DNA from 3 places in the Alsobacter sp. R-9 genome. Region 3 is predicted to be linked to each of the others. Evidence: predicted binding sites of a transcription regulator. Region 3 holds the regulator's gene; each other region holds the start of a gene.
What was found. Region 3 encodes PhoB, which activates phosphate uptake and scavenging genes when phosphate is short. Its sites were predicted from a motif close to TGTCATNNANCTGTCAT; they were not measured.
Positions count from the first base shown of each region.

Region 1: ACX9GQ_RS02330 (UDP-2,3-diacylglucosamine diphosphatase) is a predicted target of PhoB. The motif match lies at 2,807-2,823, and genes of this name have one in related genera.
Region 2: ugpB (sn-glycerol-3-phosphate ABC transporter substrate-binding protein UgpB) is a predicted target of PhoB. The motif match lies at 2,928-2,944, and genes of this name have one in related genera.

Region 1 is NZ_JBTSWJ010000001.1:502,003-506,276, reverse strand. It holds gene ACX9GQ_RS02340 (hypothetical protein) at 1-57, opposite strand, end outside; gene ACX9GQ_RS02335 (methyl-accepting chemotaxis protein) at 472-2,757, shown strand; gene ACX9GQ_RS02330 (UDP-2,3-diacylglucosamine diphosphatase) at 2,872-3,675, shown strand; gene ACX9GQ_RS02325 (hypothetical protein) at 3,825-4,259, opposite strand.
Region 2 is NZ_JBTSWJ010000005.1:200,674-204,947, forward strand. It holds gene ugpE (sn-glycerol-3-phosphate ABC transporter permease UgpE) at 1-504, opposite strand, end outside; gene ugpA (sn-glycerol-3-phosphate ABC transporter permease UgpA) at 521-1,402, opposite strand; gene ugpB (sn-glycerol-3-phosphate ABC transporter substrate-binding protein UgpB) at 1,519-2,829, opposite strand; gene ACX9GQ_RS10560 (UxaA family hydrolase) at 3,009-4,274, opposite strand, start outside.
Region 3 is NZ_JBTSWJ010000003.1:424,012-428,285, forward strand. It holds gene ACX9GQ_RS07515 (lysylphosphatidylglycerol synthase domain-containing protein) at 1-914, shown strand, start outside; gene ACX9GQ_RS07520 (ATP-binding protein) at 942-2,054, shown strand; gene phoB (phosphate regulon transcriptional regulator PhoB) at 2,118-2,825, shown strand; gene ACX9GQ_RS07530 (hypothetical protein) at 2,905-3,390, shown strand; gene ACX9GQ_RS07535 (GcrA family cell cycle regulator) at 3,396-3,920, opposite strand; gene ACX9GQ_RS07540 (acetylornithine transaminase) at 4,269-4,274, shown strand, end outside.

The DNA of each region.
Region 1 (4,274 bases), on a different contig from region 3:
CGCGGCAAGGCGAAGCGTGGCCCGTCGCCTGGCAGCAGTCGTCGCTTCGCGCTTCATTCGAGACCTCCATCCATTGCGCCCGGTTGATCGCCTGGCCGCAGGACAACGACCGGCCCCGGGCGGCGACGGCCGGACACGCGCCGATCGCGCCGCCACGCTACACGCCATTCTGTCGGAAAAACGTCCGCTTCGGCGCGGCCTGGCACTCATGGGCCTCGGACGGCCGGCAAGCATCCGGGACCCGAACGACGATCCAGACGCGCCCGGCTCGCGAAGGACGGCTTGCCTGTACGCAACATCGCCGCGCCAACCACCGATTCCGGCCAACTACACTCCATTCGTTACAGCAAGAATTGCACGATTACTTTATAACGAGATCGATTACACTAATAATAAGGCAGCCAGTTAACTTGATCGAAGCTTGTTCTGAGCAAAAAAGAGGCAGTTCAGTGCTTGCTTGGAATGGTCCCGATGTTGTCCCGCTATCGCCGGTCCTTGAGTCTCCAGTTGATCTTCACCCTCGTTGCTGCGTGTCTCGTCGTGTCGGGAGCGTTGGCGGGACTGACGTTCTGGTCGCTCCGGAGCAACGCACTGGAGGACCTGAGCCGCAACACGATGCAGGCGCGGGACCGTGCGGCACAGACGCTGGAGACGATCCGGCTGAGGATGCTCGGGCATGCCGACGTCATGGCGCAGAACCCGGCTCTCGCCGCGGCTGCCGCCCGGGGCGATGCAGCGGAGCTCCGCACCAGGCTGACCAGGCTGTTCGAGGAGGTCCGGCGCACCGATCCATCGGTCTCAGCCCTCGAGGTCACGAACGACAAGGGCGTCATCCTGATGCGGGGGCATCGACCCGCCCAGTTCGGTGACAACAAGTCGTCCGACCCCCTCTTCCGGGATGCGCTCAAGGGCGGACGCTCGAACGGCTACTCGGTCTCGCCGACGTCGGGTGAGGTCGCGGCGGAGGGAGTCGTCCCGCTGTTCCACGACGGGGTGCAGGTGGGAACGGTGAAGGTGGGGGCCTACCTTCGGGCCGACACGGCGGCGGAGCTGAAGAGCGCATCCGGTTCCGAGATCATCATGACCCGCGGCGGCAAGGTGAACGTCTCCACGATTCCGGGGATCGAGGCGGTTCCGGCCGCGTCCGGGACCGGCGCGGAAACCATCGACCTGGGCGGCTCGCGCTACAGCACCGCCCGGGCTTCGATCCGCACCACGGGGTCGGACGACGTGCAGGTCGTCAGCCTCACCGACGTTCGTCCCGCGATGGACGAGATCTCCCGCTTCACGCTCGCCTTCCTCGGCCAGGCGTCCCTCGCGCTGCTGCTCCTGCTGCCGGCCGTCATCGTGCTGATGCGGCGCCTGGCGGCGGTGATCCAGGACGTCACCGCGTCGATGTCGAAGATCGCCGAGGGCCATCTCGACTCCGAGGTGAGGCATTCCGAGCGGCAGGACGAGGTGGGGGCCATGGCCCGGGCGGTCGCGGTCTTCCGCGAGAACGGCCTGCGCGTCCGGGACCTCGAGGCCAAGGAGCGCGCCGCCGCCGCCGAGCGCGCCGCGCGCACCGAGGCGATGATCGCCACGGTGCAGGACGTCGGCCAGGTCGTGGCCGCCGCCGCCGCCGGCGACTTCTCGGCACGCCTCCAGGTGCAGACCGACGATCCGCAGATGGCGCGGCTGGTCGACGGCGTGAACCAGATCAACGCGGTCGTCGATTCCGCCACGGCGGACTTCGCCGCCGTGCTGGAGCGCATCTCCCAGGGCGACCTCACCCAGCCTGTCGCGGCCGAGTACAGGGGCCGGTTCGCCGATCTGAAGCGGGCGATCAACACCACCATCGAGCGGCTTTCTCAGACCGTCGGCACCGTCCAGGTCGCCGCGGTCGACGTCGCCAGCGCGGCGCGCGAGATCAACGCGGGGGCGAACGATCTCTCCCGCCGCACGGAGGGACAGGCCGCGTCGCTGGAGGAGACCGCCGCCACGACCGAACAGCTGGCAGCCTCCGTCAAGGCCTCGGCCCAGTCCTCCCGCAAGGCCCTCGAACTGGCCGAGGAGGCCATGAAGGTGGCGGAATCCGGCGGCTCCATCGTCGGCCAGGCGGTCGACGCCATGGCCCGGATCGAGCAGGCGTCCCAGAAGATCTCCGACATCACCACGGTGATCGACGAGATCGCGTTCCAGACCAATCTCCTCGCGCTGAATGCGGCCGTCGAGGCCGCCCGTGCCGGCGACGCCGGCAAGGGCTTCGCCGTCGTCGCGTCCGAAGTGCGCACCCTGGCGCAGCGGTCGAGCGAGGCGGCCAAGGACATCACCGGTCTCATCCAGGCGTCGGGAACCGAGGTCGTGCAGGGCGTCCGGCTCGTCCGCGAGGCGGGCGATGCGCTGACGAAGATCGTGTCGGCGTCCCACCACGTGGCCGCGACGGTGGGCGAGATCGCCTCCGCCACGGCGGAACAGGCGAACGGCATCGACGAGATGAGCCAGGTCGTCGCCCAGATGGACCAGACGACGCAGCAGAACGCCGCGCTGGCCGAGGAGAGCGCAGCCTCGGCGACCTCGCTCAGCGTCCAGATCGACCGTCTCAACGAGGCCGTGGCGATCTTCCGGACCCGGGAGAACGCCGGCGGCGGCCTCGCCGCAAGCCATCGCTCCGTCGAGCCCGGATCGGGTTCCGGACCCGCCCGTCTGCGGGGCATGGCGGAGGCCGCCTTTGCGGCCGCGGGACGCCCCGGCTCGCCGAGGCGCGCCGCACGCTAGCGCCGCGCCCGCCCGCGCCGCTCCGCCGCCGCAGGGTCGCGGAGCGGTCCGTCATCCGACTGACAGACAAATCAGGTGTAAGCGGCCCCGGAGCAACAAGGGCGGGGCTGTCGCATGAGCCATCCCACGATCGACGTGCGCACGCTGTTCCTCTCCGACGTGCATCTCGGCACGAAGGGTTGCCAGCCCGACCTGCTGCTCGACTTCCTCAGGCACTGCGAGGCCGAGACGATCTACCTCGTGGGCGACATCGTGGACGGCTGGCGCCTGAAGGCGGGGTGGTACTGGCCGCAGGAGCACAATGACGTGGTGCAGAAGCTCCTGCGCAAGGTCAGGAAGGGCACCCGCCTCGTCTACGTTCCGGGCAATCACGACGAGTTCCTGCGCGACTACGCCGGCTCCACCTTCGGCGGCATCGAGGTGGCCGAGGAGGCTGTGCACGTCACGGCGGACGGGCGGTGCGTGCGCGTGCTCCACGGCGACAAGTTCGACGTCGTCATCGCGCATGCGCGCTGGCTCGCGCATCTCGGCGACAGCGCCTACGACTTCGCGATCTGGATGAGCGCCCACATCAGCAGGGTCCGGCGCCGGCTGGGGCTGCCCTACTGGTCGTTCTCGGCGTGGAGCAAGCAGAAGGTCAAGAAGGCCGTCAGCTTCATCGGCGCCTTCGAGGAGGCCGTCGCGGCCGAAGCCTCCCGGCACGGGGCCGACGTGGTCGTCTGCGGTCACATCCACCACCCGGTGGTGAAGCGCATCGGCGACGTGCTGTATGTCAACACGGGCGACTGGGTGGAATCCTGCTCCGCCGTGGTCGAGCACCACGACGGCCGTCTGGAACTGCTGCGCTGGACCTCTCCTCGCCTCGAGGTGGAGCAGGGCCCCGCACCCGTCGCCCTCCCCGCCCCCGTCGCGGCCTGACGGGATCCCGGCCCCGTCACCTGACCGCCATCACCGGATGCACCGTCGCCCTCGGCAAGCCGGCCGGCGCCTGCACGGCCGTGCGGAAGCCCGATCGCGACCGGCGCGAATGTCGCGCGGCCCGGGGAGCGTGCCGTCGGCTGCCGGCGTCAGTTCGGCGGGGCGAGGTCGAAGCGAGCGGTCTCGCGGCCGGTCGCCACGTCCACGACCACCACGGTCAGGCGGTTGCCGGCCTCGAAGGTGACGGCGAGGCGCCCGTCGCCGAGCGCCGTCGAGACGACCCGTGCGCCCGCCGGCAGCCGTGGCGCGGCACCCCCCGCGGGGGCCACGGTTCCGATCGCTCCCGGGGCAGGCGCGGCGGGCGCGGCCGGAGCGCCGGCGGTGGCCGCCGGGCTCGCGCCCGACCCGCTGCCCTTGACGATGCGGATGATCAGCGTCGAAAAGACCACGAGGGCCATCGCCACCAGGATGACCCCGAGCACGATCACCACGATCTTCAGGGCCATGAGCCGCGCCTGCTGGCGCATCGCGGCTTCCGGATCGTCGGCATCGCCCGGCGGTGCGGCGGTCGGCTTGGCGGTCATGCGGCGGATCGTCCG
Region 2 (4,274 bases), on a different contig from region 3:
GAAGAACTGGCGGAACAGCAGCGTGGCTGTCGCCGAGGCGATGAGCGGGACGGCGAGGCCGGCATAGGTGTCGAGCATGCGCAGCTGCGCAACGATCTCGTAGGTCGGGTAGATGCGCACCTCGACCGGCAGCATCAGCGTGATGAAGATCAGCCAGAAGGCCGCCATCCGGAACGGAAAGCGGAAATAGACCACCGCATAGGCCGAGATGATCGAGATGCAGATCTTCCCGACGGCGATGGTGATCGCCATGATGAAGCTGTTCAGCATCAGCACGCCGACCGGCTGTCCCGTGGTGCGGCCGGCGCCCACGAAGATGGTGCGGTAGTAGTTCTCGACGGCGTAGGGCCCCGGCACGATGGGCATCGTGCCGTTGGCGATCGTCGCGGCGTCCCAGGTGGAGCCGACGAAGGCGAGCCACACCGGGAAGGCGACGATGAACACGCCGATCAGCAGGATCACGTGCGGCAGCGCGTCGGTGAACCAGTGACGCTTCTCGACCATCAGCCCCGCCCCCGCATCAGTAGGTCACCTTGCGCTCGACGTAGCGGAACTGGATCGCCGTGAGGCTGATGACGATGATCATCAGGATCACGGACTGGGCCGCCGAGCCGCCGAGATCGCCGCCGAGCCGGCCGTCGTTGAAGACCTTGTAGACGAGCGTCTCCGTCGCCTTGGCCGGCCCGCCCTTGGTAATGGCGTCGATGATGCCGAAGGTGTCGAAGAAGACGTAGGTGATGTTGACGACGAGCAGGAAGAAGGTCGTCGGCGACAGCATCGGGAACACGATCGTCCAGAAGCGCCGCACGGGGCGGGCGCCGTCGATCGCCGCCGCCTCGATGAGGCTCTTGGGGATCGACTGCAGGCCGGCGAGGAAGAAGAGGAAGTTGTAGCTGATCTGCTTCCACGTCGCCGCCAGGATGACCAGCACCATGGCGTGCGTGCCGTTGAGCAGGGGGTTCCAGTCGTATCCCATGCCGCGCAGCATCCGGCCGACCATGCCGAGCGACGGCTGGAACATGAACAGCCACAGCACGCCGGCGATGGCCGGGGCCACGGCGTAGGGCCAGATCAGGAGCGTGCGGTAGGCGGTGGCGCCGCGGATCTGCTTGTCGGCCATGACGGCGAGCAGCAGCGCCGACGACATCGACAGGAAGGTGACGCAGGTGGAGAAGATCACCGTCGTCCACATCGCCTCGTAGTAGGCGCGGGACTTGAACAGCTCGGTGTAGTTCTCGAACCAGACGAACTCGGTGGCAGTGCCGAAGGCGTCCTGGATGCGAAACGACATCCACGCCGCCTGCGAGGCCGGCCAGTAGAAGAAGACGAGGGTGATGGCGAGCTGCGGCGCCAGCAGCAGGTACGGCAGCAGGCGATTGCTGAAGACCGAACGCTTTTCCATGCTGCTCCGGAGGGCCGGGGAAGGCGGGGGCGGGATGCGCGGGCGCGCCCCACTCTAGGCGAGGCTTCGCGCATGGAAAAGGCGCGCCCGCGGTTGCGGGCGCGCCTTCGTCACGATCAGCGGCCGGCGGTGCGCTCGAACTGGCGCAGCGTCGCGTTGGCGCGGCTCACGGCGTCGTCCAGCGCCTGCTGGGGCGACTTCTTGCCGGCGAGCGCGTTCTCGAGCTCCTCCGAGATCATGTCGCGGATCTGCACCATGTTGCCGAAGCGCAGGCCGCGGGAGTTCTCGGTCGGCTCCTTGTTGGTGAGCGACTTGATGGGCGTCTCGCGGTCCGGGTTCTGCTGGTAGAAGCCCGACGCCTTCACCTTCTCGTACGCCGCCTTGGTGATCGGCAGGTAGCCCGACTCGATGTGCAGCTTGGCCTGCCGGTCGGTGTCGGAGAGGAAGGTGAAGAACTTGGCGATGCCCTTGTACTCGGCCGCGGACTTGCCGCCCATCACCCACAGCGAGGCGCCGCCGATGATGGAGTTCTGCGGCGCGCCGGCGACGTCGGGGTAGTACGGCATCAGCGCCGAGGTGAAGTCGAACTTGGCGTTCGCCTTGACGTTGCCGAAGAAGCCCGACGAGGTGAGCATGATCGGGCACTCACCCGAGGTGAAGCGGCCCTCGTTCTCGTTGGCGCGACCCGAGTAGTCGTAGGTCTTGTCCTTCTGGAGGTTGACGAGGTCCGTCAGCAGCTTCACGTGCGTGGGGCTGTTGAACTTCATCTCGGTGTCGAAGCCGTCGAGGCCGTTGGCCTTCGTGCCCATCGGCACGTTGTGCCAGGCCGAGAACTGCTCGACGAGCGCCCACGGTGACCACGCGGCGGTGAAGCCGCACTTGTCCCACCCGGCCGCCTTCAGCTTCTTGCCCGCCTCGAACACCTCGGGCCAGGTCTTCGGGATCTCGGTGATGTTGGCCTTCTTCAGCGCGTCGCGGTTGATCCACATGACCATCGTCGACGAGTTGAAGGGGAACGACAGCATGTCGCCCTTGGCGGTCGAGTAGTAGCCGGTGATCGCCGGGAGGTACGACTGCGGATCGAACTTCTCGCCCGCCTCCTTCATCATCTCCTGCACCGGCTTGATGGCGCCCTTGGCGGCCATCATCGTGGCGGTGCCCACCTCGAACACCTGCATGATGTGCGGCGCGTTGCCGGCGCGGAAGGCGGCGATGCCGGCGTTCAGCGTGTCGGCATATGAGCCCTTGTAGGTCGCGACGACCTTGTACTCGTTCTGCGAGGCGTTGAAGTCGGCCGCCAGCTTGTTGACCACGTCGTTGTTGGCGCCGGTCATGGCGTGCCACCACTGGATCTCCGTCTGCGCGAGCGCGGGCGCGGCCGTGAGGACGGCGACGACGGAGATGGCGGCTTTCAGGTGGTGCTTCATTCGGTTTCTCCCTCTGGTCCCAACATCCCGCCCGGCGCGTGCCGGCTCCTTGATGGAACGGATGTTGTGGTTTGTTTGCAGCTTAACATGAACGTTCCACGACAGTTCAACGACAAAATCGAAAGCGGAACCGAAACCTGCGACGTGTCGTCGCCGGTGTAGTCGCGCTGACGCTGCCGTCACATCGTGGCGCCGACCGTCCACGGCACGAACTCGGCGTCGCCGTAGCCGAGCTGCTCCGACTTGGAGCGCTCGCCGGAGGCGACGCGCAGCACCATGTCGAAGATCTCCCGGCCCTTCTCCTCGATGGACACGCCGTCGAGGATGTCGCCGCAGTTGATGTCCATGTCGTCGATCATGCGGCGGTAGATCTCGCTGTTGGTCGCGAGCTTGATGGAGGGCGTCGGCTTGCAGCCGTAGGCGGAGCCGCGCCCCGTGGTGAAGCAGAGCATGTTGGCGCCGCCCGCCACCTGCCCCGTGGCCGACACGGGGTCGTAGCCGGGCGTGTCCATGTAGACGAAGCCCCTCGCGTCCACGGGCTCGGCGTAGTGGTAGACCCCCGCCAGCGTCGTGGTGCCGCCCTTTGCGGCAGCGCCGAGCGACTTCTCGAGGATGGTGGTGAGGCCGCCGAGCTTGTTGCCCGGCGAGGGGTTGTTGTTCATCTCCATCTTGTTGCGGGCGGTGTAGTCCTCCCACCAGTGGATCATGGACACGAGCTTCTCGCCGACCTCGCGGCTGGCGGCGCGGCGGGTGAGCAGGTGCTCCGCGCCGTAGATCTCCGGCGTCTCGGAGAGAATCGCCGTGCCGCCGTGACGCACCAGGAGGTCCACCGCGGCGCCCAGCGCCGGGTTGGCGGTGATGCCGGAGTAGCCGTCCGAGCCGCCGCACTGAAGCGCGAGCATCAGTTCGGAGGCGGGGCAGGTCTCGCGCTTCACCGCATTGGCGATGGGCAGCATGTGCCTGATCGCCTCGACGCCGGCGGCGACGGTCTTGCGGGTGCCGCCGGTCTCCTGGATCGTCATCGTGCGGAAGGTGTCGCTCTCGGAGACGCCGTAGGCCTCCTTCCAGCGCGGGATCTGGAAGCCCTCGCAGCCGAGGCCGACCATCACCACCCCGCCGACGTTGGGGTTCGTGGCGTAGCCCCACTGCGTGCGCTTGAGGATCTCGTAGCCCTCGCCCTTCACGTCAAGCGCGCAGCCGCCGCCCTGCACCAGCGGAATCACGCCGTCGATGTTGGGATAGTCGGCGAGGATGCCGGAGCGGTTGATCTCCTCGGCCATGAAGCGGGCGACCGTCGCCGAGCAGTTCACCGAGGTGAGGATGGCGATGTAGTTGCGCGTGCCGACCTTGCCGTTGGCGCGGCGGAAGCCTTGGAAGGTCGCCTGCTGCGCGACGGGCAGCACCTCCTCGAGCCGGGCGTCCTCGGCGAAGCGGTAGTCGCGGGC
Region 3 (4,274 bases):
CCCTCTCCATCGTCGTCCTCTGGCAGATCCTCAAGCAGGTCCGTTTCGAGGACGTGACGGCGGCCTTCGCAGGAAAGGCGCGCGAGCAACTGGCGCTCGCCTTCCTTTTCACCGTGCTGAGCTATGCGCTGCTCACAGGGTACGACGCGCTCGCCCTGCACCAGATGCGCGCGAAGATCGCCTACCGCTTCACGGCGCTCGCGTCCTTCACCAGCTACGCCATCTCGTTCACGCTCGGCTTCCCGCTCTTCACGGCGGGCGCCGTCCGCTACTGGATCTACGCCCCGCGCGGGCTGCCTGCGAGCAAGGTCGCCGGCCTGACGCTCATCGCCGGCTCCACCTTCCTCATCGGCATGGGCGCCGTGGTCGGCGCGGGGCTGGTCTTCCGGGCGGAGGCCATCGCCGAGATCAACCGGCTGGCGGTGTCCGTGAACCGGCTCATCGGCATCGCCGTGCTGGGCTGCATCGGCGCCTACATCGTCTATTCGTGGCTCGGCCGGCGACGCATCCGCATCGGCCGCTGGCGGCTGGAACTCCCGAGCTTCAGGGTGTCGGTCGGGCAGATCCTGCTCGGCGTCGGTGACGTCTGCTGCGCCGCCACCGTGCTCTACGTGCTGCTGCCCGCCGGATACGGCGTCGAATTCGGGACCTTCGCCGCGGTCTACGCCTTCGCCTGCATCCTCGGCATGGTCAGCCACGCCCCGGGCGGGCTGGGCGTGTTCGAGGCGACCATCCTGCTCGCCTTCTGGCGCCTGCCCTACGAGGGGCTGATCGGCGCGTTGCTGCTGTTCCGCATCTGCTACTACCTCGTGCCGTTCGTCATCGCGCTTCTCGTGCTCGGCGGGCTCGAGATCGCCACCCGGGTCCGGGCCTTCCGGGCGCGGGTGGAAGAAGGCACGGTCCGCGAGGACTGACACGCCACCGTCGCACGACGCATGACCATGATGCTGCGACCGGAGGAGACCATGCCGCGCGTCGACGATCCCGATCCGTCCGGGCAGGCCCTGATGCGGGCCATCCTCGCCGCGCTGTCCGATCCGGCCATCGTCACGGATCCCGGCGGCGTCGTGCTGGCCTTCAACGCATCCGCCGGCGCGGCATGGCCGGCGCTGGCCGCCGGCCGGCCGCTCTCCTTCGCCGTTCGCTCTCCGGACGTGGTGGACGCACTGCGACGGCTGCGCGACGGGGAAACCCGCGTGATCGGTTCCTATGCGGAGCGCGTTCCCGTCGAGAAGTTCTTCGACGTGACCGCCAGCATCCTCGCGCCGGACGCCGGGCGCGGCGAGCCCTCGGCGCTGCTCCTGTTCCGCGACCGCACCGAGCAGCAGCGCCTCGACATGATGCGCGTCGACTTCGTCGCCAACGCCAGCCACGAACTGCGGACGCCGCTGGCCTCCGTCCTCGGCTTCATCGAGACGCTCCAGGGGCCGGCCCGCGACGATGCGGTGGCGAGGGAACGGTTCCTCGGCATCATGCGCGAGCAGGCCCGGCGCATGGCCCGGCTGATCGACGACCTCCTGACGCTGTCGCGGGTCGAGATGGCCGAGCATCGCCGCCCGGAGGCGCCGGTCGACCTGGGCGCCGTCGTCCGGCAGGTGATGGACACGCTGCGGCCCCTCGCGGACGACAGGGGCGTCGCCCTCGCCCTCGACCAGCGTCTCCCGGCACCGGTCGTGCCCGGCGACCGGGACGAGCTGCTGCGGGTCGTCGAGAACCTGATCGAGAACGCGATCAAGTACGGACAATCCGGCGGAAAGGTCGATGTCACGCTGGACGAGGAACCGGACGCGGGCACCGGCGGGACGGTTCGCCTGTCGGTCCGGGACTACGGGCCGGGGATCGCGCCCGAGCACGTGCCGCGCCTCACCGAGCGGTTCTATCGCGTGGACACCGGTCAGAGCAGGGTCCAGGGAGGCACGGGTCTGGGCCTTGCCCTCGTCAAGCACGTCCTCAACCGCCACCGCGGACGCCTTGTGATCGAGAGCCGCCCGGGCGAGGGCGCCACCTTCCGGGTCCTTCTTCCCTCGAGGGTCGAAGACGGCCGCGTCGGCTGACGGGTGTTATAAAAGCGTCATCCCGCAGTCATAGAAGGAACGCGTCCCAGCGGGGGTGTGACCATGGCGAGCGTGCCGCGAATCCTGATCGTCGAGGACGAGGAGCCGCTGACCCTGCTCCTGCGCTACAATCTCGAGTCGGAAGGCTATGCCGTGGAAACCGTTGCGCGCGGTGACGACGCGGAGCTGACCCTGCGCGAGACCGTTCCCGACCTTGTCCTTCTCGACTGGATGCTGCCCGGCCTGTCGGGGATCGAGCTCTGCCGCCGGCTGCGGCAGCGCCCCGAGACGCAGCGGCTTCCCGTGATCATGCTCACCGCCCGCGGAGAGGAGAGCGAGCGCGTCCGCGGCCTCGCCACCGGCGCCGACGACTACATCGTCAAGCCGTTTTCGGTGCCCGAGCTCCTCGCCCGCGTGCGGGCCCTGCTGCGCCGGGCCTCCCCCGAACGCGTCGCGAGCGTTCTGGAGGCCGGCGACATCGCGCTCGACCGCGAGACGCGGCGCGTGCGCCGGGGCGGCCGGGAACTGCACCTCGGGCCTACTGAATTCAGAATGCTGGAGTTCCTGATGGAGAAGCCGGGCCGGGTCTTCAGTCGCGCCCAGCTTCTCGACGGCGTGTGGGGCATGGACAGCGAGATCGACGAGCGCACCGTCGACGTCCATGTGGGCCGCTTGCGCAAGGCACTCAACCGTCCGCGGGAGCGTGATCCGATCCGCACGGTGCGCGGCGCCGGGTATTCCTTCGACGAGACCTTCTCCCGCCGCGCCTGAAGGGTTGCACGACGCCGCACTGTCCGGCGCGCATGGCTCCCCGCTTGGCCCGGAGGGGCGACGCGGCTACGCTCTTCCCATGTCGGAGATCCGGACCCGTCCCATCCGCCGCCCGCCGCCGGCGCGCCCGCCCGAGCGACGGCCCGCGCCCGCCATCGCCGAGGCTCTGGCGGGGATCGTCCTGCGCGTGCCGACGTCCCGCATCGCCCTGCGCCAGTCGCCGACGACCTTCTCGGTCGAGGGAACCGGTTCGCCGGGCCTCTGCTGGTTCTTCATCGGGCTCGACGTCCGCCGCGGTCGCTACGAGGTCCATGTCGAGGACGTCGAGCAGCACGGCAGCCTGCGGGGCCTGCGCCACGGCGAGCTCGAAGCGGTGCTGAGGGCACTGGTGGCGGGAGAGGTCTGGGTCGTCTCGACGGTCGATCGCCGGGCTTCACGCACGCGCATCCGCCTGCGGGAGCCCGGGCTTTCAGACTGGGTTCACCGGCGCTCGCGCTGGCTCGTGCCGCGCCGCCCCGGATACCGGCGGCAGCGCTTTGCCGACTATCGCGACGACGGCGCCTGAGCGGCCTAGTCGCGCGCGACGGTCCGGTTGCGGTCGCGGCGACGCTCCAGCGACGGCTGATAGGCGATCTGCGCGTGATAACCGCAATAGGGGGTGCCGGGCGGGGACTTCGCGCCGCAGAAGCGGAAGTCCGGCGACGTCGGGTCGCCATGCGGCCAGCGGCACATGGATTCCCGCAGCTCCATGATCGTGACCCGCTCCGACATCGGGATCACCACCTCCGGCGCGGGCGCCGGGGCCACGTGAACGACGGGGGCCGGCGTCGGCGCCGCCTTCGGGCTGAGCGCGAGGTTGCCGCGCACGGCGGGCCCGTGGCTCATCGGATGGCTGGGCGCGCGGGTGGTCTTGCGCGGCCGTGCGGCCTGCGGCGCCGGCGCCTTGGCGCGACCCGACAGTCCAAGGCGGTGCACCTTCCCGATCACGGCGTTGCGCGTCACGCCGTTTCCGAGCTCGGCGGCGATCTGGCTGGCGCTGAGACCCTGGTTCCAGAGTTTCTTCAGCAGCTCGACGCGATCGTCGTTCCAGGACATCGGCCTCATCCCCGTCTGTGTTGAGCGGCGCCTCGAATCCGCCTCCGTTCGCTCCCCCCGTTCCCCGGACGAGCGCACGCAAGATATCGATGGTTCCGTAGTTTGCCGCACCAGATGTCGTATTCGACAGGGGCGAACCTACGCCAGCCGCGGACTCCGGTGCAACCGGACAGTCCGCCGGTCCCGCGTTTTCAACAAGGATCGTGGCGCCACCGCGGCGGGGGTGCCGCGACGCTCGCGCGCAGCCGCGCGTTGACAAGAAGAAAGGCCTGCCACATTAGTTTTTCGGTCGTGCCGCCCGTGTCGGGCGGCTTTTTGATTTTGCAGGCCCGAACGAGAGACAGGACCATGGCC